Regions from separate parts of the Chromobacterium rhizoryzae genome, predicted to be linked through region 1. Evidence: predicted binding sites of a transcription regulator. Region 1 holds the regulator's gene; the other holds the start of a gene.
The links. The regulator FNR, encoded in region 1, switches genes on or off when oxygen is low (the NO sensors DNR and NnrR bind a similar motif). The targets are predictions, from matches to a motif close to TTGATNNNNATCAA.

Region 1 (11,264 bases):
CTTTCAACCATGACAGACGTCCGCCACATGACGCGACGTCTGCTAGTAACAATCTGGGTTAAGGAACAAGAAAAACCCGGCGCAATCGGGCAAGGCCGCACGCCTGCCCAATCCGGCAAACGCTGGCCTTGCGCGCAAAACGGCGCGCGGGCTTTCGATAAGCCGGCTATTTTAATGTGAAACTGCTGATGAATAAACCCCAAGTACCTGATTTTCTGAAAAACATTCGCATCGTGTTGGCCCGCCCCAACCATCCGGGCAATATCGGCTCCGCCGCCCGGGCGATGAAAACCATGGGCCTGAGCCGGCTGTATCTGGTTGAACCCAAAGTGTTTCCCAGCGACGAGGCCAATACGCTGGCCTCCGGCGCGGTGGATCTTCTGGAGCAGGCCACCGTGGTGTCCAGCCTGGCCGAGGCCTTGCAAGACGTCACCATCGCCTGCGCGCTGACCAGCCGCCGTCGCGAGCTGACCACCCCGCTGTCCACCCCGCGCCAGACCACGCCGGAACTGGTGGCGCGCGCCCGCGCCGGCGAACAGGTGGCCCTGGTGTTCGGCAACGAGACCTTCGGCCTGTCCATTGAAGAAGTCGAACAATGCAACCGCCTGGTGACCATCCCCGGCAACCCGGACTACTTCTCGCTGAATCTGGCGATGGCGGTGCAGGTGATGACTTACGAACTGTTCAGCCACACCGGCGTGGACGTCGACTATCTGCGCGCAGACAGCGACGCGGCGGCGCTGGGCGAGGTGGAGGGCTTCTGCGGCCACCTGGAACAGACCATGGACAAGATAGGCTATTTCCGCCGCCGCAACAGCGAACGGATGATGCGCCGGATGCGCACCCTGTTCAACCGCTCCGGCCTGCTGCGCGAGGAAATCGACATCCTGCGCGGCTTCCTCAAACAGGTGCAGCGCGCCGCCGACGGCGAAGTCCGCCGCGACGCGCCCGGACAGGATGGCGAATAAGCCGCCGTTCACCCTGCCCTACGCGCACCCGGCGGTGCGCGATCTGGCTTTTCTGCTCTCCGCGCCCTCTCCCTGGCGCAGCGGCGCGGACATCCCGCCGCAGCGGCTGCTGGGGGCCGACGGCCCGGCCTTGCTGCAAACGCTGGACGCCGATCCTGCCGAACTTCAGCACTGGCTGGCGCGCCAGCCCACCCGCCGTCTGGGCCATTACGCGGAACGGCTGCTGTCCTTCTGGTTCCGGCTGGCGCCGCACATCGAACTGGTGGCCAGCAATCTGCCGGTGCGCGCGCCGGACGGCCGCACCGTCGGCGAGTTCGACTTCCTGCTGCGCCTAGACGGCCAACCGCTGCATCTGGAAGCCGCCAGCAAGTTCTATCTGCAACTGGGCCGCAGCGCGGACACCTTGACCGGCCCCAGCCTGCGCGACGCCTGGGCGCTGAAAGCCCATAAACTGCAAACCCAGCTGCGCCTGTCCCGCCACCCGGCGGCGCAAGCGACGCTTCCGGCGGGCTTTGAGGGCTGCGCGGTCGGCGCCCGGCTCAGCGGCTGGCTCTTCCACGCCCGCGACACCGCGCCGGAAGCGCCGCCCGGCGCCCAGCCGCTGTACGGGCAATACTGGCCGCTGCGCGGCGACTGGCCGGCGTTGAATGCGGATTCGCGCTGGGCCTGGCTGCCCAGGCTCAGTTGGCTGGCGCCGGCGCGCCGCTCACGGGAACACACCGCCGACGCGGCGGAACTGCGCGCGCGCCTGGAACAGGCCGAGGCGCCGCAGCTACTGGCCGAACTGCAACCCGGCCCCGACGGCGACTGGCATGAAGTGGCCCGCGGCTTCGCCGTGCCGCCGGGCTGGCCTCAGGAAGCGCCGCTGTCGCGGCTGCTGCTGCAAATCGCGGACTGCGCGCCGGCCCCATGAAAAAAGGCAAGCCCGAGGGCTTGCCTTGCGTTTTCCATCTGTCCGCCCGCGCGGCGGAATCAATGTCCGTTGGCGTGAGCGCAGCCGGAAATCAGCGCCTTCAATTCGTCCACCATCACCAGTTGGATGTGCTTGTGATCGACGGTGATCCAGCCTTGCTGCTGGAACTTGGACAGCGTGCGGCTGACGGTTTCCAGCTTCAGGCCGAGGAAGCTGCCGATTTCCTCGCGGCTCATGCGCAGGATGAAGTCGTTGGCGGCGAAGCCGCGGGTGGACAGACGCTGCGACAGATTGAGCAGGAAGGCGGCCAGGCGCTCTTCCGCCTTCATGTTGCCCAATAACAACATTACATTCTGATCGCGAACGATCTCGCGGCTCATCAGACGGTAGAAATGGTGCTGCAGGGTGGGAATTTCGCGGCCCAGGCTCTCCATGCGGCTGAACGGCAGCTCGCACACCTCGCTGTCCTCCAGCGCGATGGCGTCGCAGCCGTGCACATTGGCGGAAATGCCGTCCAGGCCCATCAGTTCGCCGGACATATGGAAGCCTGTGACCTGCTCGCGGCCGTCCTGGCTGGCGACGCTGGTCTTGAAGAAGCCGGTGCGCACCGCGAACAGCGAACGGAAGCCTTCGCCGCTGCGGAACAAGTACTCGCCGCGCTTCAAACGGCGGCTTTGGCGGATCACCGCGTCGAGCTGGGTCAGCTCCTCGCGGTTAAGCCCCACAGGTAGACAAAGTTCCTTCAGGCTGCAGTTGGAGCAGGAGACCTTCAGGTTATGCAAAGAGATATGGTTCTGATCGGACATGGCATGTTTAGTACAAGCTTGCGATGAAGCTTGACCCTTATCAAAGCGAAATTCGCAGGATTTCCGCAAATTTACCAGTCCACCAGAGGTTTTGCCATCCAAATACGACATGAAGACCACCCACCCATTTTCTCCTGCCCATTTTGAATTCGACCGCGCGCTGATTGAGCGCCTCGACGGGACAGGTCCTAGATATACGTCATACCCGACAGCGGATCGCTTTACGCCGGGTTTTGCCGAAAGAGACTACATCCACTGGCTACGGCAGCGCAGCATCGGCGCCAACCGGAAACCTTTATCATTGTACGCTCATATACCTTTTTGCAACACTATCTGCTACTACTGCGGTTGCAACAAGATCATCACCAAGGACAGCGGCAAAGCGGACTTGTACCTGGACTACCTGGAGAAGGAGGTCCGCATGATCGCCTCCTGTCTGGGCCGCCGCGAGCAAGTGATACAGCTGCATTTCGGCGGCGGCACCCCCACTTTCTTGTCCGACGCGCAACTGGAACGATTGATGACCTTGCTCAAGACTCATTTCGAGTTCTTGAAGGAGGGGGAGTATTCCATAGAAATAGACCCGCGCAAAGTCAGCGCGGCGACAATCTTCAAACTGGCCGAACTCGGCTTCAACCGCATCAGCGTCGGGATTCAGGACTTTGAACCGGCGGTGCAGCAGGCGGTGAACCGGGTGCAGTCCGAAGAGGAAACACTGGAGGTGATCCAGGCCGCGCGCGACGCCGGCTTCAAGTCCGTCAGCGTCGATCTGATCTACGGCCTGCCGCTGCAGACCCGGGAATCGGTGCGCCGCACGCTGGACAAGGTGATCGCCATCGGGCCGGACCGGCTGGCGCTGTACAACTACGCCCACCTGCCCACCGTGTTCATGCCGCAGCGGCGCATCAACGAGGCCGATCTGCCCTCGCCGGAAACCAAGCTGGACATCCTGCAGGACTCGGTGCAGCGCCTGGCCGACGCCGGCTATGTCTTCATCGGCATGGATCACTTCGCCAAGCCGGACGACGAACTGGCCTCCGCCCTGCGCCAGGGCCGGCTGCAACGCAATTTCCAGGGTTACTCCACCCATGCGGACTGCGACATGATCGGTCTTGGCGTGTCCTCCATCGGCAAGATCGGCCCCTGTTACAGCCAGAGCGCCAAGGACTTGGACAGTTATTACGCGGCGCTGGACAGCGGCCATCTGCCGGTGTTGCGCGGGCTGACGCTGGACAATGACGACATCCTGCGCCGCAGCATCATCCAGGGCCTGATGTGTCGCTTCTCGCTGTCGGTGGAGGCGCTGGAAGAGATCCACGGCATCAACTTCGCCGAGTACTTCGCCGAAGAACTGCCGCAGATCCGCGAATACCAGCAACTGGGCCTGCTGTCCTTCGACGGCGACTTCATCATGGTGGAGCCCAAGGGCCGCTTCCTGATCCGCAATATCGCGATGATCTTCGACCGGCATCTGCGAGAGCGCCGCACCCAGGCGCGCTACTCCAAGACCATTTGAACGGGGCTAGCAACAAAACAGCCCGCGTCTGGACGCGGGCTGTTTATCGTTGGAGCCGGACGCAGGCTTACCAGATGTCTTTTTCCACCTTGGCGGCCAGTTCCGGGTAATCCGCCACCTTGAACACCGGGGTGGACTCGCCCCGCTTCAGCTGACGCTCGTAATCCTTCAGCACGATGAAGAAATAACGCGACAGCAGCACGATGGCCACCAGATTGATCAGCGCCATCAGGCCCATGGCGAAGTCGGCCATATCCCACACCAGCGGCAGGCTGGCCACCGCGCCGAACATCACCATCGCCAGCACGATCAGACGGAAGGCCAGCAAGATCCCCTTATTGCTGCGGATGAATTCGACATTGCCCTCGGCGTAAGCGTAATTGCCGATGATGGTGGAAAAAGCGAACAGGAACATCGCCACCGCTAGGAAGGACGCGCCTATCGGGCCGAACTGCGATTCGATCGCCTTCTGCGTCAGCGCCACGCCGCTCAAACCCTGGTCATACACGCCGGACAGCAGAATGATGGCGGCGGTGGCGGTACAGATCACCATGGTGTCGATGAAGACGCCGAACATCTGGATCGCGCCCTGACTCGCCGGGTGACGCGAAGTCGCCGTCGCCGCCGCGTTGGGGGCGGAGCCCATGCCCGCCTCATTGGAGAACAGGCCGCGCTTGATGCCCAGCATCATCGCCTGGCTCACCGCATAGCCGGCAAAGCCGCCCGCCGCCTGCTCCAGACCGAAGGCGCTCTTGACGATCAACACGATCAAACCCGGCAGCTCGGCCGCGTGCGCCGCCAAGACATAGAAGGTCATCAGCAGATAAATGGCCGCCATCACCGGCACCAGCCACTCGGCCACCCGCGCCACCGAGCGCACGCCGCCAAAAATGATGGGGGCAGTCATCACCACCAGGGCGATGCCCACCATATAGCGGTTCCAGCCCCAGGCGCCCTCGGTGGCCGCCACGATGGAGTTGGCCTGCACCGCGTTGAACACCAGGCCGAAGGCCAGGATCAGACACAGGGCGAAGATCACGCCCAGCCAGCGTTGCCCCAGGCCTTTCTGGATGTAGTAGGCCGGGCCGCCGCGGAAGGTGTCGTCATGGTGATTGGTCTTGAACAGCTGCGCCAAAGTCGATTCGGCGAAAGCGCTGGCCATGCCCAGCATGGCGGTCAGCCACATCCAGAACACCGCGCCGGGGCCGCCGGCGGCAATGGCGATGGCCACGCCGGCGATATTGCCGGTGCCCACCCGGCTGGCGAGGCCGGTGGCGAAAGCCTGGAACGGCGAAATATCGTCCTTGCTGCGATGGCCGCCGCGGCCGCCCATCATTTCGCGCCAGCCGCGCGCGAACAGCCTCAGCTGCAACAGGCCGGAACGCAACGAGAAATACAAGCCGACGGCCAACAACAGACCGATCAGCATCTTGCCCCAAATCACATCATTGGCGGCATTGATAAACGAATGAAGCAAGTCCATGGATCCTCTTAAAGCTCTGAGCGTGGCAATCTGGAAATGGGCGACGCGCGCCGGAAGGATTTCAGACTGGAAGATTGACCCCGTCCCGATCTTGGCGCCGGGCTCGAGGGTTGCGGTCTTGACGAGACGGCTCCCCGCGGCCGTCAGGCCGCCTGCTTCGGGACACCGCTTCGTCAGACTGTTTTGATGCGAAACCCGGCGAATTTAGCAAAATAGAGTGATTGCTGGCAATGCCGGACGCCATCGGCCAAAGCCGCGCCAGCCGGCTTTCCGTCGCGCCCGGGAACGCCTTTGTCATTGATCCCGTCCAGAGAGCGGCCTATTTATCCAAGCACAAAACAATCAAAAGTCATTTTTGATGACTTAAGCATTATGGCCGGTTGCCTTCATACGCCAGACAAGGCAAAGCTCATGCTCCCGCCCGCAATGAACTGATACGCGACGCTTCAGCCCAGCCATCGCATTTCATGCGGCAATCGCAGTCCGTGAAAATTGCCTATTCTGGAACTGGCGCGGTAGACGTTCACATTGCGGGCGTCGCCGCCACAGTCAGGAGCGAAATCATGACAACGCCCGTGGTAAGGCTGATGCAGCGCTTGAGCTACCCCAGCCGCTTTGCGCTGATCGGCGCGGTCTTTGCCGTCGCCTTACTCTATATGGTGTACGGTCTGTATCGAACCAATCAGGACAATATCGACTTTTCGCAAAAAGAAAGAGTCGGCGTGTCCTACATCCAGCCGCTGCATCACCTGCTGGGCGCGCTGGAACAAGCTCAGGATCTGGCCGTGCGAGCGGCGCAGGGCGAGGCCGCCGCCAAGGCGGCGCTGCCGGCGGCGCAGGCGCAGTTGGAGCAAGGCTGGAACCGGCTGCAAAGCGCCCATGAACAATACGGCGCCATCCTGCAAACCGACGAGGCCTGGAAAACCGCCAGCGCCGCGCGAGGCACGCTGTCGCGGATAGGCGCAGCGCCGCCGCCGCAAGTGATCGCCAGCTTCGACAGCACCGCGGACAAACTCAACGCCCTGCTCGGCGCCGCCAGCGACAATTCCAATCTGACGCTGGACCCGGACATCGACAGCTATTACCTGATGGACGCCGCCACCGCCAAGCTGCCCTCGCTGAGCAACTACATCGGCGAAGCGCTGGCCTGGGCCGCCAAACCGGAAGCCGGCCAGGCGCTGACGCCGGCGGAACGCGACCGCCTGGTGGAACTGCGCCCGCTGATCAACGGCGCGCTGGACGGCTTGAATGGCGATCTGGCCAAGGCGCTGGCCTACAATCCGGCGCTGAAGACCGCGCTGAACGCCGAATCCCAGGCCTTGGCCGCGTTTCATCAAGGCCAGGGCGCGGCCATAGACAAGGCCATCGCCGGCCAAACCGGCGCGGCCTTGGCGGTGAGCGGCATGGCGGCGAAAAACGCCGAGATCGGCGCCCGCTTCGGCGACGTGACGCTGAACAATCTGGACACGCTGCTGCAAGCCCGCATCGAACGGATGCAGGCCCAGCGCAATTTCTACATCGGCATCGGCCTGGCCGCCATGCTGCTGGCCAGCTTCCTGTTCCACCAGCTCTATCTGTCCATCACCCTGCAACTGGGCGGCGAGCCTTTCTACGTTCAAAGCGTGGTCGAGCAATTGGCCGCCGGCCAGCTGGGCACCCGCATCCAGTTGCGCGAACAGGACCGTAGCAGCTTGCTCGCCTCCATCGGCCAGATGCGCGACCAATTGCGCGACACCGTGACCCAGTTGCTGGACACCTCGCGCGAAGTCAATTCGGCCGCCGACCAGATGGCGCAAAGCGCCCAGAACGTGTCCCACAGCAGCACCAAGCAAACTCAGGCGGCGGCCAGCATGGCGGCGGCGATCGAACAGTTGAGCACCAGCCTGATGGTCAGCGCCGAGCAATCGGAACAAGCCAATCAACTCTCGCGCGCCGCGGTCAGCCAATCCAGCGAGGGCAACGCCATCATCCACGACGCCAGCGCCAGCATGGACAGCATCGTGCGCGACGTGTCCTCGGCCTCGGAAACCATAGGCGCGCTGGGCCAGCAATCGGAGTCCATCGCCAGCATCGTCGATGTGATCCGCGATGTCGCCGACCAAACCAATCTGCTGGCGCTGAACGCCGCCATTGAAGCCGCGCGCGCCGGCGAACAAGGCCGCGGCTTCGCCGTGGTGGCCGACGAGGTGCGCAAGCTGGCGGAACGCACCGCGCAATCCACCACCGAGATCAGCACCATCGTCTCCGACATCCAGCGCACCTCGCAGCAGGCCATCGCCAATATGCAAACCGGCATGAGCGCCATCATGCAAGGCCAGGAAAACACCCGCAACGCCGGCGCCAGCATCGCCTCCATCCGCCAATGCGTGGACCAGGTGCTGGACAGCATCCATCAAATCACTCAGGGGCTGAAGGAACAGAGCAGCGCCAGCCAGTCCCTGGCGCAAAACGTGGAGAGCGTGGCGCGGATGTCGGAAACCAACGCCAGCGCCGTCGAAGCCAGCGCGCAGACCGCCGGCGAACTGCAGTCGGTGTCGCAGCGGCTGGGCCAGCTCGCCGGCCGCTTCAGCGTCTAGGCCGCGATGCGGCGCCTGCTGTGGCTGGGGATCGCGGCGCTGGCCCCGGCGCCGGCCGCGGCGGCCGGGCTGACCATACTGGTCAGCCCTCAGCCTCCCATCATCGAAGTGTCAGCCGATCAGCAACGCGTCTCCGGCGCCACCATCGACCTGATGCGCGCGCTGTCGCAACGCGCCGGCCTGCCGTTCAAGTTCGCGCCCTACCCCACCGCCCGCGCGGTGCTGCTGGTCCGGCACACCCCGGACACCTGCCTGACCGCCGCCCGCTTTCCCGAACGCGAGGCGCTGTTCCGCTGGAGCGAGCCCATCATCCGCCTGCGGCTGGTGCTGCTGGCGCGTCAAGACGAGACCCGCCGCTTCGGCAAGGCGGAGCAGGCCCGGCAATTCCACATCGGCGCCGTGCGCGGCACCGCCGTGGCCAGCCGGCTAAGACAACAGGGCTGGGCGCTGGACGAAAGCGCGGACTTGGAAACCAGCCTGCGCAAACTGCAATTGGGCCGCATCGACTTGCTGGCCACGCTGGATGTGGGCATACAGGGCATGGCCGACAAAATGAAAATGGCGACGCCGCGCGTCGCCCTGGTGGTGAATGAGACGGACATCTATTTCGCCTGCCATCCTCAATTGAGCGACGACGCCATGCAACGGCTGAACCACGCCATCCTGACGATGAAGGCGGACGGGAGCTTCAAGGCTTTCAATCTGAAATAGGCCGCAGCAAATCCAAGCGATCCGTGCAGACGCTGTCCACGCCCCAGGCCAGCAAGCGCTCGGCGTCGACCGGCCGGTTCACCGTATAGCACAGCAATTGAAAGCCGGCTCGCTTGATCTCGGCGCTCAGCTCAGCGTTCAAGCTCTGGTGATCACAGTGCAGCGCAATACAAGCCAGCTCGCGCAAACGCGCCTCCCAGTCCGCCGGCGCCTGCTCCACCAGCCAGGCGCGCGGCAGACACGGCGCGGCATCGCGCGCGGCGCGCAGCGCCTCGTCGGAAAAAGACGACAGCAAGGGCGGCTGCGCGGCGCCGACCCATAGCCGCGCGGCTTCCGCCGCCACCGCCGCGCCGGTGTCCGCCTCCCGTCCCGGGCAGGGTTTGATCTCGATGTTCAAGGCGATGCCGTGCGCAAGGCAATAAGCGGCGACATTGTCCAGCGTCGGCATCGGCTCGCCGGCAAAAGCCGCGCCCTTCCAGCCGCCGGCGTCCAGCCGCGCCAATTGCGCCATGCTCATCGCCGCCGCCGCGCCGCGGCCGTTGCTGGTGCGCTCCACCGTGTCGTCGTGCAGCAGGAAGCAAACATTGTCCGCGGACAGCTTCACATCGCATTCCGCGCCGCGGTAGCCGTAGCGCAGACCTTCGCGAAATCCCGCCAGAGTGTTCTCCGGCGCCAGGACGCCGCCGCCGCGATGGGCGATGAAGCGGGGATAAGGCCATTGCCGGCCGGACGTGGACTGGGACATGGGCGCTTCCTTGCGGACCTCGGACAAAAGGCGTCATTGTCGCCGACGCGGATTGCAGGCGGATGACGCGCTTCCAGTATGGCAAAAGCCGCCTCTGCTCGGCAAAGGCGGCTTCGTCAAGGACGGAAATCGCAAGCTTATTGGTAAGTCAGCGCATTGGCCTTGCCGTGGAACACCCGATAGACAAAGGCGGTGTACAGCAGAATCACCGGCAGCACCACCGCCGCGCCCCAGAAGATCACCCACAGCGCCGCGGTGTCGCTGGCCGCCTGCCAGATGTTCAACCGACCGATCACCACCTCAGGGAACACGCTATAGGTCAATCCCCAGAACGACAACAGCACGATGCCGACGGTGCAGGCGAACGGCGCCCAGCACCAATTGTCGTTGCCTGCCGCCTGGCGCACCGCCAGCCGCGGCAGGATCACCCACAAGGTGGCGAACAACACGATGCAACCCAAGGGCAGCGGCAGCAACAACAGGAACTCCGGCAAGGCGAACCACTTGGCGGCGATATGGCTGCTGGCCAGCGGCGTGGCCGCCGACACCAGCAGCACCGACAGGCCGGCGCCGGCCAGGCTGCGCCGCGCCCAGGCCACCGCCTTGGCCTGCAAGGCGCCGCTGGTTTTCATGATCAGCCAGCCGGCGCCCAACAGCGTATAGGCCGCCGCCAGGCCGATGCCGGCCAGCAAGGCGAAACCCCAGGCCAGCCAGCCTTCGGCGAAACCGGTCAGATAGCGGCCCAGCATCACGCCCTGGGTCAACGCCGCCAACAGGGAACCGCAGGCGAAGGCGACATTCCACCACGGCTTGTGCGGTTCGCGCGCCTTGACGCGGAAATCGAAAGCCACGCCGCGCACGATCAAGCCGGCCAACATCAGCGCCACCGGCAGATAGAGTTCGCCCAGGATGATGCCGTGCGCCAGCGGGAAGCCCACCAGCAACAAGCCCACGCCCAGCACCAGCCAGGTTTCGTTGGCGTCCCAGAACGGACCGATAGACGCGATCATCATGTCCTTCTCGTCGTCCTCGGCGAAGGGCAGCAACAGGCCCACGCCCAGATCGTAACCGTCCAGCACCACGTAAATCAGCATGGCCAGGGCCATCAGGCCGGCGAACACCACCGGCAACCAATACACAGCGCCACTCATGCCAGTTTCTCCTCGAGATGCGCGGCTTCGCCGCCGGACTGCCCGGCAGCCTTGCCCGCCATGTAGAACAAGACCGACACATAAGCGGTCAGCAACACCAAATACAGGCCCAGATACATCGCCAGCGTAGACGCCACCATGCCTCCGGTCGCCGGACCCGCCGCCTGCGCGGTGGTCAGCACCCCTTCCACCAGCCACGGCTGACGGCCGATCTCGGTCACGTACCAGCCGGCCAGGGTCGCCACCCAACCGGCGAAGGTCATGCCCACCAGCGCCCGCAGCATCAGCGGCGCCAACTGGCCGCGGCGGCGCAGTTGCCAACAGGCCAGCCAGGACACCAGCAACATCAGCGCGCCGACGCCCGCCATCACCCGGAAGCTCCAGAACACCTTGCC
Region 2 (11,264 bases), 200 kb from region 1:
AAAGTGCACGCCAAGATGCTGATGGTGGTGCGCCGCGAGGAACACGGCCTGCGCCGCTACGTGCATCTGGGCACCGGCAACTACCACCCGCGCACCGCCCGCCTCTACACCGACTTCGGCCTGCTGACCTGCAACGAGCAGATCGCCAGCGACGTCAACGACATCTTCGTGCAGCTGACCGGCCTGGGCCGCGCCAGCCAGCTCAAGCTGCTGTTCCAGAGCCCGTTCACCCTGCACAGCATGGTGATGGAGGCGATAGACCGCGAAATCGCCCACGCCCAGGCCGGCAAGCCGGCGCAGATCATCGCCAAGATGAACGCCCTGCTGGAAAGCCAGGTGATTCACGCGCTGTACCGCGCCAGCCAGGCCGGGGTCAAGATCCAGCTGATCGTGCGCGGCGTGTGCGCGCTGCGGCCCGGCGTGCCGGGGCTGTCCGACAACATCGTCGTGCGCTCCATCGTCGGCCGCTTCCTGGAACACCCGCGCGTGTTCTACTTCCACAACGACCGCAAGGAAGACCTGCTGATCGCCAGCGCCGACTGGATGGGCCGCAACTTCTTCCGCCGCATCGAAACCTGCGTGCCCATCGTCGACGTCAAACTCAAGCGCCGGGTGATCAAGGAAGCGCTGCGTCTCTATCTGGACGACAACGTCAACGCCTGGGACATGCTGCCGGACGGCAGCTACAAACGCCGCAGCTCCCGCGGCAAGCCGCACTGCGCGCAACTGCAATTGCTGGAAGAGTACACCCGCTGACACCCGGCCCGCGGCCTGGCCGCGGGCGCGTTCCCCCGCAAGGACCACCATGGAAATCGCCGGCTACAGTCTTGCCGCCCTGCTCATCGTCGCCGGCCTGGCCGGCACCATGCTGCCCATCATCCCCGGCCTGCCGCTGATGTTCGGCGGCCTGCTGCTGGCCGCCTGGCTGGACAACTTCAACCATCTGGGCGCGATCAGCCTGATCATCATGGCCCTGCTCACCGCGCTGGGCCTGGTGATTGACTTCTTCGCCGGCCTGCTGGGCGCCAAGGCCAGCGGCGCCAGCAGCCAGGCGCTGTGGGGCGCCTTCATCGGCGGCATCGTCGGCATGTTCTTCGGCCTGGCCGGCGTGCTGCTCGGCCCTCTGGTCGGCGCCGTCATCGGCGAGTTCATCGCCCGCAAGGACGCCTTCCAGGCCGGCAAGGTCGGCATCGGCACCTTTATCGGCTTCATCGTCGGCGCGGTGGCCAAGGTGGCCTGCGCCTTCGCCATGCTGGCGACCGCGGCGCTGGCGCTACTGTTCTAGCGGCCGCGCGGCTGACCTAAGAACCTATTCAAAGTCTACTGCGCTTCGGCGATACGGCGTTGAAACCGGCTTCAGAATGCTCATGTACTGTATGTACATTCCGCTTCTTCAGCCGTTTTCGCCTTGTCTCGCCCTTGCTCGCGAGACTTTGAACAGGCTCTACACCGGGGGATTTGGTAGAATCCCGGTTTATCCCCTTCAATCCAGCGTGAATACCGATGGCACAATATGTAATGTCCATGCTCCGCGTGAGCAAGATCGTTCCGCCCAAGCGCCAGATCATCAAGGACATCTCCCTGTCCTTCTTCCCCGGCGCCAAAATCGGCCTGCTGGGCCTGAACGGCGCCGGTAAATCCACCGTGCTGCGCATCATGGCCGGCGCGGACAAGGAATACGAAGGCGAGGTGCAGCACCTGGCCGGCGTCAAGATCGGCTACCTGCCGCAGGAACCGCAGCTGGACCCTGAAAAAACCGTGCGCGAGGAAGTGGAAAGCGGCATGGGCGACGTGATGGGCGCGCAAAAGCGCCTGGAAGAGGTCTACGCCGCCTACGCCGACCCGGACGCCGACTTCGACGCGCTGGCCGAAGAACAGGCCAAGCTGGAAGCCATCATCGCCGCCGGCGCCAACGACAACGTAGAACACCAGCTGGAAATCGCCGCCGACGCGCTGCGCCTGCCGCCGTGGGACGCCAAGATCGCCCCGCTGTCCGGCGGCGAGAAGCGCCGCGTGGCGCTGTGCAAGCTGCTGCTGTCCAAGCCCGACATGCTGCTGCTGGACGAACCCACCAACCACCTGGACGCGGAATCGGTGGAATGGCTGGAGCAATTCCTGGTGCGCTTCCCCGGCACCGTGGTGGCCGTCACCCACGACCGCTACTTCCTGGACAACGCCGCCGAATGGATTCTGGAACTGGACCGCGGCGAAGGCATCCCGTGGAAAGGCAATTACTCCAGCTGGCTGGAGCAGAAGGAAGCCCGCCTGGCGCAGGAATCCAAGAGCGAAGGCGCGCGCATGAAGGCGATGAAGCAGGAACTGGAATGGGTGCGCCAGAACCCGAAAGGCCGTCAGGCCAAATCCAAGGCGCGTCTGGCCCGCTTCGAGGAACTGTCCAGCTACGAAACCCAGAAGCGCAACGAAACCCAGGAAATCTTCATCCCGGTGGCCGAGCGCCTGGGCAATGAGGTGATCGAGTTCAACGGCGTGTCCAAGGGCTTCGGCGACCGCCTGCTGATCGACAATCTCAGCTTCAAGGCCCCGCCGGGCGCCATCGTCGGCATCATCGGCCCCAACGGCGCCGGTAAATCGACGCTGTTCAAGATGATAGCCGGCAAGGAACAGCCGGACAGCGGCGAGGTCAAGATCGGCCAGACCGTGCAGATGGCCTTTGTCGAGCAGACCCGCGAGGGCCTGGACGGCGACAAGACCGTGTTCGAGGACGTGGCCGCCGGCGCCGACATCCTCACCGTGGGCAAGTTCGAGATGTCCAGCCGCGCCTACCTCGGCCGCTTCAACTTCAAGGGCGCCGATCAGCAGAAAAAGGTGGGCATGCTCTCCGGCGGCGAACGCGGCCGCCTGCACCTGGCCAAAACCCTGCTCCAGGGCGGCAATGTGCTGCTGCTGGACGAACCGTCCAACGACCTGGACGTGGAAACCTTGCGCGCGCTGGAAGACGCCTTGCTGGAATACGCCGGCACCGTGTTCGTGATCTCCCACGACCGCTGGTTCCTGGACCGTATCGCCACCCACATCCTGGCGGCGGAAGGCGAATCGCAATGGACCTTCTTCGACGGCAACTATCAGGAATACGAAGCCGACAAGAAGAAACGCCTGGGCGAGGAAGCCGCCAAGCCCAAGCGCATCCGCTACAAGCCGATCAGCCGTTAAGAGCCTGGTTACGATCTGCTGCGCGTCGTGAAGCGTGACACAGTGAGTACCGCCTCGAAATGCTCATGTACCTCAAGTACATTCCGCTTTCTCTGCCGTTTTCGCCTTGTCTCGCCTTAGCTCTCGCGATCGTAAACACGCTCTATAGAAAAAAGCCCGGATTCTCCGGGCTTTTTTCATGCGCTCACAGCGTCTTCAACCGCCCGCGGAACTCATCCAGCCGCTGGTAGCCCTTGGCCTGCATGATGGCGGCCAGCTCCGCCTCGATGCGATCGAAGGCACTGACGCCCTCCTCGTGCAGGCAGGTGCCCACCTGCACCGCGGCGGCGCCGGCCAGGATGTGCATGAAGGCCTCCGCCCCGCTCTTCACCCCGCCGCAGCCTATCACATGCTTGTCGGCCAGCAGCAGGGCGAACTCGCGCACATTGGCCAGCGCCGTCGGCAACACGTAGTCGCCTCCCAAGCCGCCCAGCCCGCCCTTGGGTTTGATCACCGCGGACTCGCTGTCCAGATCGATCACCAGGCCGTTGCCCACCGAGTTGATGCAGGTGACGAAGCGCAGCAGCGGGAAGGCGTTCAACACCGCGGCCATGGCGGCGAAGTGCGCCGGATCGAAATACGGCGGCAGCTTGACGCCGAACGGCCGCGCGTACACCCGGCTGATCGCCGCCAGAGCCTCGGCGCTGGCGGCGAAGTCATAGCCCAGCTGCGGCTTGCCCGGCAGATTGGGGCAGGACAGGTTCACCTCCGGCAGGCAGGGCAGCTTCAGCGCCGCCAGTTCGGTCAGGATGGTCAGGGTGTCGTCCAGCGTCATGCCGGACACGGACAGAAACAGCGGCTTGGCGTCGTCGTAAGCCTGGGCGTAGTCCAGGTAATAGCGGTAGCCCTCGTTGGGCAGGCCCATGGAATTGATGCTGCCCAGCGCGGTGCGCCGATAACGCGGCTCGGGATTGCCGGCGCGCGGCTCCAGCGTGCAGCTCTTGGTCACCACCGCGCCGGCGGCGGAGCGGCGCACCTGCTCCAGTTCCTCCCGCGTGCGGCAATAGACGCCGGAAGCGTTGAACAGGGGGCTGGCCATCTTCATGCCCAGCCAGGAAACGGATAGATCCAGCGACATCGCGCCCTCCGGCGAATTCATCTGCCGGCGATGATAGACGCAAGCCTCGCCGGCCATGCTGCGCCAAGTCAAAACCGGCGCGGACGCCGCAAAACAAACGGCCGCCCTGAAGGCGGCCGCGTCTTAACGCCGAAATCCCCGGAGCTTACATTTGGGACTGGATATAGTTCTGCTCGCCCACCATATCGATCAGGCGCAGTTGCTGCTCCAGCCAGTGGGCGTGGTCGTTCTCGGTCTCTTCCAGCAGCACCATCAGTTCCTGGCGCGTCACGTAGTCCTTCACGCTCTCACAGTGGGCCACCACTTTTTTCAGCAAGTTGCCGACGCGGTATTCCACTTCCAGATCGCTGGCCAGCATCGCCCGCACGTTCTCGCCCACCACGATGGGCACGCGCTTGGCCACGTTCGGCTTGCCTTGCAGGAACAAGGTGCGCGCGATCAGCACCCGCGCGTGCGACAACTCGTCCTCGCGCTCGTGATCGATGCGCTCGAACAGCTTGTGCAGACCGAAGTCCTTGTACATCTCGGCATGAATGAAATACTGGTCCGCGGCGGACAGTTCTTCCGCCAGCAGTTCGTTCAGCAACTCGATGGTTTTGGGATCACCTTGCATAAAACGACCTCTTGTTGTTGTAGTTCAATAACGCCGGCGGGCGCGCCGCCGGCGCGAACGGAATTCGCGAACCATTCATTCTAAGCCCTCAGGGCCACAGTTGCACGCCGGCTTGATAAAACGCGAACGACAACAACCAGGCCAGTCCCACCGACCACGCCACCGACATCGCGGTGTAGGCCTTGCTGCGCGACTCGCGGTACATCGCCGCCACCGTGGACAGGCAGGGCACGTAGATCAAGGTGAAGATCAGGAAGCTCATCGCCGAGCGCCAATCCAGATGTTGCAGCAAGGCCGCGCCCAGGCCGGCCTCCGGCACCCCGTAGATCACCGCCAGGCTGCCCAGCAGGATTTCCTTGGCGATGAAGCCGAACAGCAAGGCCGCCGCCAGTTCGTGGCGGATGCCTATCGGGTCCAGAACCGGGGCCAGCAGGCTGCCCAGAGCGTCGGCCAGGGTCTTGCCCTCGCCCGCCGGCACATGGGTCAGCAGCCAGACCAGCACCACGCCCAACAGGATGAAACTGGAGGCCAGTTGCAGAAAGGCCCGCACCTCCCCCACCGCCCGGCTCAGCAAATGGCTCAAGCCGGGCAGCCGGTACGGCGGCACTTCCAGCAAGAAGGCCTCGCCGCCGGCGTAACGGCGCTTGAACACCCAGGCGGTGAACACCGCGACGGCGAAGCTCATCAGATAAAGCCCCATCAACACCCACGGCGCCTGCGTCGGCGTGAACAACAGCCCGGCGAAGAACACCACCACCTGCAAACGCGCCGAACACAGCGAAAACGGGATCACCAGCATGGTCAGCAGCCGCTGCTTGCGCTCGCGCATCACCCGAGTGCCCATGATGGCCGGCACATTGCAGCCGAAGCCCATCAGCTGCATCACGAAGCCGCGGCCGTCCAGCCCCAGCCGCGCCATGAAGGCGTCGGTCAGATAGGCGGCGCGCGCCAGGTAGCCGGAATCCTCCACCATCGCCATCAATACGAAAAACACCAGCAAAATGGGCGCGAAGGTCAGCACCGTCGACACCCCCTGCCAGATGCCGTCCAGCGCCAGGCTCTGCACAATCTCGGGCAAGGGCGCGAGCAAGGGCGTCAGCGCCTGCTCCTTGATCCAGTCCAGACCGGCGCCGGCCAGCTCCTGCAATGGGGTGCCGATCTGATACGTCAGATTGAACAGCAGCGCCATCAGCGCGAAGAACAGCGGCAGGCCCAGCCATGGATGCATCAGCCAATGGTCCATCTTCTCCGTCAGCCCCGCCGGCAGCACGGGCGGCAAGGCCCAGCACCCAGCCAGCCGCCGCTTGGCCTCCGCCATCGCCTCCCGGGTGTCCGGCACCGCGTCCAGCCTGGCGCGCGCCGCCGGACCGCCATCGTTGGCCAGCCGGTTCAAGCCCGCCATCAGCGGCGGCCAGCCTTGCATATGCCGGGCCGAGGCCAGAAACACCGGCGCGCCCAGGCGCTCCGACAAGCGCTCCACATCCACGCTCACGCCCAGGGCCTTGGCCTCGTCGGCCATATTCAGCACCACCAGGCAGTTGAGGCCGCTGGCCAGCACCTGCAAGGCCAGCGGCAGTTGCCGGTCCAGCTGGCTGGCGTTGAGCACCAGGACGGCGCCGTCGAAGGCGCTGGCCAGCAGCACGTCGCGCACCACCGCCTCGTCGTCGGAATAGCCGGTCAAATCATTGACGCCGGGCAAATCCACCAACTCCACCATGTGGCCGCCCAGCAACAGGCGCGCGCTGCTCAACTCTATGGTCAGGCCCGGCCAGTTGCCGACGCGCTGCGACATGCCGGTCAGACGGTTGAACAAGGTGGACTTGCCGGTATTGGGCAGGCCGATCAGGGCGAAACGCTTCATACCGCCACCCTCGCCACGATGAGGCGCGCCAGGCTGCGGCGCAGCAGGAAGCGCGTGGCGCCGACGTCCAGCAATAATGGCCCGCCCAAGGGCGCCGCCCGACGCAGATAAAACCGGCAGCCTGGCTCCAGGCCAAAGGCGGCGACGCGGCGCATGGCCTCTTCGGCCAGCTCCAGGCTGTCGACCACGCCGTGGCGTCCGGCGGGGAATGCATCCAAAGTCAACATGATGATCCGATCAAGAACGAGAATGGTTTGCATTAGTATATCCAGCCGAACCCCGTCGAATATCGGCAAACCGCGGCAATTCCCGCCCTGCTTGACCTGCATCAATAGCATTGTCCTATCCGGATCGACGATGGATTATCGATAGCCGGCCACTGCGCTTGCGGTTAAAATCGCGGACAATCAATCGACAAGCTACGGGCCCAAGACAATGAGCATCAAATCGGACAAGTGGATTCGCCGGATGGCGGACGAGTACAAAATGATCGAACCCTTCGAGCCCAACCAGATCAAGATGGTGGACGGCCAGAAGGTGATCTCCTACGGCACGTCCAGCTACGGCTACGATATCCGCTGCGCCGACGAATTCAAGGTGTTCACCAATATCAACAGCACCATCGTCGACCCGAAAAACTTCGACCCCAATTCCTTCGTGGAAGTCTCCGGCAAGGGCTATTGCATCATCCCGCCCAATAGCTTCGCGCTGGCCCGCACCGTGGAATACTTCCGCATCCCGCGCTCGGTGCTGACCGTCTGCCTGGGCAAATCCACTTACGCCCGCTGCGGCATCATCGTCAACGTCACCCCGTTCGAACCGGAATGGGAAGGCTATGTGACGCTGGAGTTCTCCAACACCACGCCGCTGCCGGCCAAAATCTACGCCAACGAGGGCGTGGCCCAGGTCTTGTTCTTCGAATCCGATGAAATTTGCGACGTGTCCTACAGCGACCGCGCCGGCAAATACATGGGCCAGGTGGGCGTGACCCTTCCGCGCCCCTGAAACGCTTCCCGCCAGCAAAAAAGGGATGGCTTAGCCATCCCTTTGTCATTTAAATCCCGCCAAATCCGTCCTCGCAATTTCACCTTAATGTTCTAGGATAAACAGAGGGTTAGCTGACTTTCCCGGTTGGTCGGCCCTTGTACAGCAATTGATTTCTTCTTGGGGCGTAGCGGTTCCCCCTTGCCGTTGCGCCCCTTTTTTTATCCGCCGATCCCATTGCCCTGCCTCCGGTTTCTTGCCATGATCTTCGCTTTGGCGAAAGGCGGAAATATGCCGGACATATATGATTTTTCCATTGAGTCTTTAAACGGGCAGACCCTGCCGCTGGCGAGCTATCGCGGCAAAGTGCTATTGCTGGTCAACACCGCCAGCGAGTGCGGCTTCACCGCGCAATTGGGCGGCCTGGAACAGCTGTACCAGCGCTACCGCGAGCAAGGCCTGGAGATCATCGGTTTCCCCTGCAATCAGTTCGGCGGCCAGGAGCCTGGGGACGCCGCCGCCATCGGCCAGTTCTGTCAGAAGAATTTCGGGGTCAGCTTCCCGCTATCCGCCAAGATCGACGTCAACGGCGGCGACGCGCATCCGCTCTGGCGTCATCTCGTCGCCGCCAAACCCGGCTTGCTGGGCAGCCGGCGCATCAAATGGAATTTCACCAAATTCCTGGTGGACGGCGAAGGGCGCATCCGCAAGCGTTTCGCCCCCTACGTCAAGCCGGCGGCGCTGGAGCGCGCCATCGAAAGCCTGCTGCGAACGCAGAAGCGCTAGATTCTCTAGCGACAGCTCAGCTCAGTTCGCCGGACAGATAGAACCAGCGGCCGTCCTCGCGCAGGAAACGGCTGCGCTCGCGCATGCGTTCGGCCTTGCCGCCCACCTTGTAGCGCGCGGAGAACTCCACCACGCCCTCGGCGTCGGCCGCGCCGCCGGCCTCGGTCGCCAACACCTCCAGGCCCAGCCATTTGACCAAGCCGGCGTCCGCGGCCAGATCCAGCGCCTGCGGCCGGGTGCTGGGATGCCAGCTCGCCAGCAGATACGCCTCGTCGCCGCGCGCATAAGCGGTGTAGCGCGAACGCATCAAGGCTTCCGCCGTGGGCGCGGGCGCACCGTCCGCCCCCAGGTAACGGCCGCAACAGGCCGCGTAAGCGCCGCCCAGCCCGCAGGGACAGCCGGCCGCGTCCGGCTTGGCTTTCTTGCCCATGCTCAAGCCCCCAGGGCCGGCAAGCCGTACAGCTTGAGCAGGAAGTTGGTGAAGGCCGGCTCGGCCGGTTTCGGATTCATCTTGGGCCAGCGCCGCATCCATTCGCGCAGACGCTCGTCCATCTTGGCGCGAAACGTTTCCTGGTCGATGCGGCCCGCCTCGCGCTCCACCGTCAGATAGCGGTACATGGCGAAGGTGTTGTCGTCGATGGGATTGGAGCCCACCGCCTTGAGCCGGAACGCGCCCAGTTGATCCGCGGCGGCCAGCCGGGTCAACTCGCCGCTCTTGACCTTGTCGGCCAGGCGGTTGGCTTCCCGCAGCAAGGCGTCCGATTTGGCGCTGGGCGCCGGCGCCGTCTGCGGCCGGCTCTTGGCCGGCGAGGAAGGATGCGAGCTGATGGGCGCGCCCAATTGCTGCAGCGCGCTGCAGGCGGACAAGCTCAGGGCCATCGCGGCCCACAAGAAATAACGTTTCATGCCGGGAATTCTACTCCTGTCCTGATTCGGCGCCGCCGCGCGGCGCGTTCTGCTGCGACCGCCCCGCCCACGCCAATGTTCCGTCCCGTCAATGCAAAACAGCCTGACAAACGGGTCTGTCAGGCTGTTTTACGTTCATGCCACGCGGCCGCGGCACGCTTATTCCGCCGCGTCGCCTGCGGGTTCGGCCGGAGCCGGAGCCGGGGCAGGGGCCGCCGTGGCCGGCTTGGGCGCGGACATCTGTTCCGCCGCCTTTTTCTCCTCGGCGCTGACTTCGCCCACCGGCTTGTTGGCCAGATCGAACCGCTTGCCGCCGCGCGCCAGAGACTTCACGTAGCGCGGCTTGCGACAGTGATTGGCCACCACGCGGGAGATCAGCGTAGAGTCGAACTGCGGCAAAGCCGCGATCAGGCTCTCATGGATGCCCAAGGCCAGCGGACGAAACTGGCGGAAAACGTCGAACTTGCTGTAGACATGATCCGCGATCATCTCGGTCTGCTTTTTCTTGGACAGACTTTGTACAGCGGACTTAAGTGCAGCACCGAGTGCCGTTTCAGTATTTGGCTTCATGAACTTCTATCTAGATCCATTGATGCAAAAGCAGCGCATGCTGCCCAATCAAGCGAAGCGCCGCAACCCGCCGCCCGGCCAGCTTGACAGCCGGTGAAAAAATGACGACATCGTAATGCGGTTTGACCAAGGCGCTCCGACAAGACGCCGGCGCGCCGTAAAAAATCGCCGAACATGGCGAAGGCCTGGAACCGGGCCCAAGCGGCGCGGCCGGTCCGAAGACCAGGCGCCCGCCCCCATCGACCGCCGCTGTTTGTCGGCGGAGGCGCCGACTTGGCGGTCATGGGCGAAAACACCAGACGGAACGCTTCGGGCGTTCCCTCGCTCGGGCTGGCGCTTACGAGGGAGGGAGAGTACTAAGTAATGCCCCTTGATGTCCAGCATTAGACGCCGATTGCGCCCTTTCCGCCCTTATCCCGTCTTTCTTTTGCCACTTTCTCAAGCGTGAGCCGGCGGCTTACAGGCAGGCGACGGGAAAGCGGCGATTCAAGCTGTCCCAGTCCGTCGCCGCGTCAGGGCCGGCGCTAGCCACCACGCAGGCCGCCAGCCGATTGCCCAGATCCACCGCGTAATGCAGCGGCCAGCCGCTGGACAGGCCGGCCAACAAGCCGGCGCAATGCGCGTCGCCGGCGCCGATGGTGTCCACCACCGAAACCTGGTAGCCGGGCAGGTGCCACGGCGCGTCGGTGCCCGGGCACACCCAGGCGCCGTCCTGCCCCAGCCGGCAGATCAGCGTCAGCCGGTAATCCTTGGCGAAACGCTGCGCCGCCGCCACCGGATCGCCGTCGCCGCACAACAGGGCGATCTCGTCCCGGTTCAGCGTCAGCAAGGTCTCGGTACCGCTCAGAGCGGACAGAAACGCCAGCTCCAGCAAGACGACGCGCGGACCGGGGTCTATCACCCGCAACTGTTCCGCCGGCAAGGCCAGCAGCCAGGCGCGCAACGCCCTTCCGCCCTCTCCGGCCAGCTCATAGCCGTTGGCGTACACCAGGCCGTCTGCGGGCAAGGGCAGCGCGTCCAACTGCTCGCGCGTCCATTCCGTCTCGCAACCGGAGATCGAAATGAAGCTGCGCTCGCCGCTGGGCTCCACCATGGCCACGCACCAGCCGTTGTCGCGATCCGCGTTGCGCAGCAGCACCGGCAAGCCCAGCTCCCGCATGGCCGCGTCTATCGCCGCGCCCCAAGGGCCGTTGCCCACCGGCATGCCGTTGATCACGGGAGCGTTCAACTGGCGCAACGCTCGCGCCACATTGAAG

Region 2: JC616_RS17315 (FeoA family protein) is a predicted target of FNR. The motif match lies at 7,081-7,094, and genes of this name have one in related genera.

The regions. Positions count from the first base shown of each region.
Region 1 is NZ_CP066126.1:4,050,036-4,061,299, forward strand. It holds gene JC616_RS18385 (RNA methyltransferase) at 189-968, shown strand; gene JC616_RS18390 (DUF1853 family protein) at 958-1,881, shown strand; gene fnr (fumarate/nitrate reduction transcriptional regulator Fnr) at 1,941-2,687, opposite strand; gene hemN (oxygen-independent coproporphyrinogen III oxidase) at 2,797-4,203, shown strand; gene JC616_RS18405 (alanine/glycine:cation symporter family protein) at 4,271-5,686, opposite strand; gene JC616_RS18410 (methyl-accepting chemotaxis protein) at 6,250-8,262, shown strand; gene JC616_RS18415 (substrate-binding periplasmic protein) at 8,269-8,973, shown strand; gene ugpQ (glycerophosphodiester phosphodiesterase) at 8,960-9,718, opposite strand; gene JC616_RS18425 (cytochrome d ubiquinol oxidase subunit II) at 9,856-10,869, opposite strand; gene JC616_RS18430 (cytochrome ubiquinol oxidase subunit I) at 10,866-11,264, opposite strand, start outside.
Region 2 is NZ_CP066126.1:3,850,020-3,861,283, forward strand. It holds gene ppk1 (polyphosphate kinase 1) at 1-756, shown strand, start outside; gene JC616_RS17290 (DUF456 domain-containing protein) at 806-1,285, shown strand; gene ettA (energy-dependent translational throttle protein EttA) at 1,504-3,171, shown strand; gene JC616_RS17300 (dihydroorotate oxidase) at 3,356-4,288, opposite strand; gene bfr (bacterioferritin) at 4,434-4,901, opposite strand; gene feoB (ferrous iron transport protein B) at 4,990-6,762, opposite strand; gene JC616_RS17315 (FeoA family protein) at 6,759-6,989, opposite strand; gene dcd (dCTP deaminase) at 7,198-7,767, shown strand; gene JC616_RS17325 (glutathione peroxidase) at 8,038-8,532, shown strand; gene JC616_RS17330 (YchJ family protein) at 8,549-8,962, opposite strand; gene JC616_RS17335 (putative periplasmic lipoprotein) at 8,965-9,438, opposite strand; gene JC616_RS17340 (ProQ/FINO family protein) at 9,598-10,008, opposite strand; gene JC616_RS17345 (PfkB family carbohydrate kinase) at 10,466-11,264, opposite strand, start outside.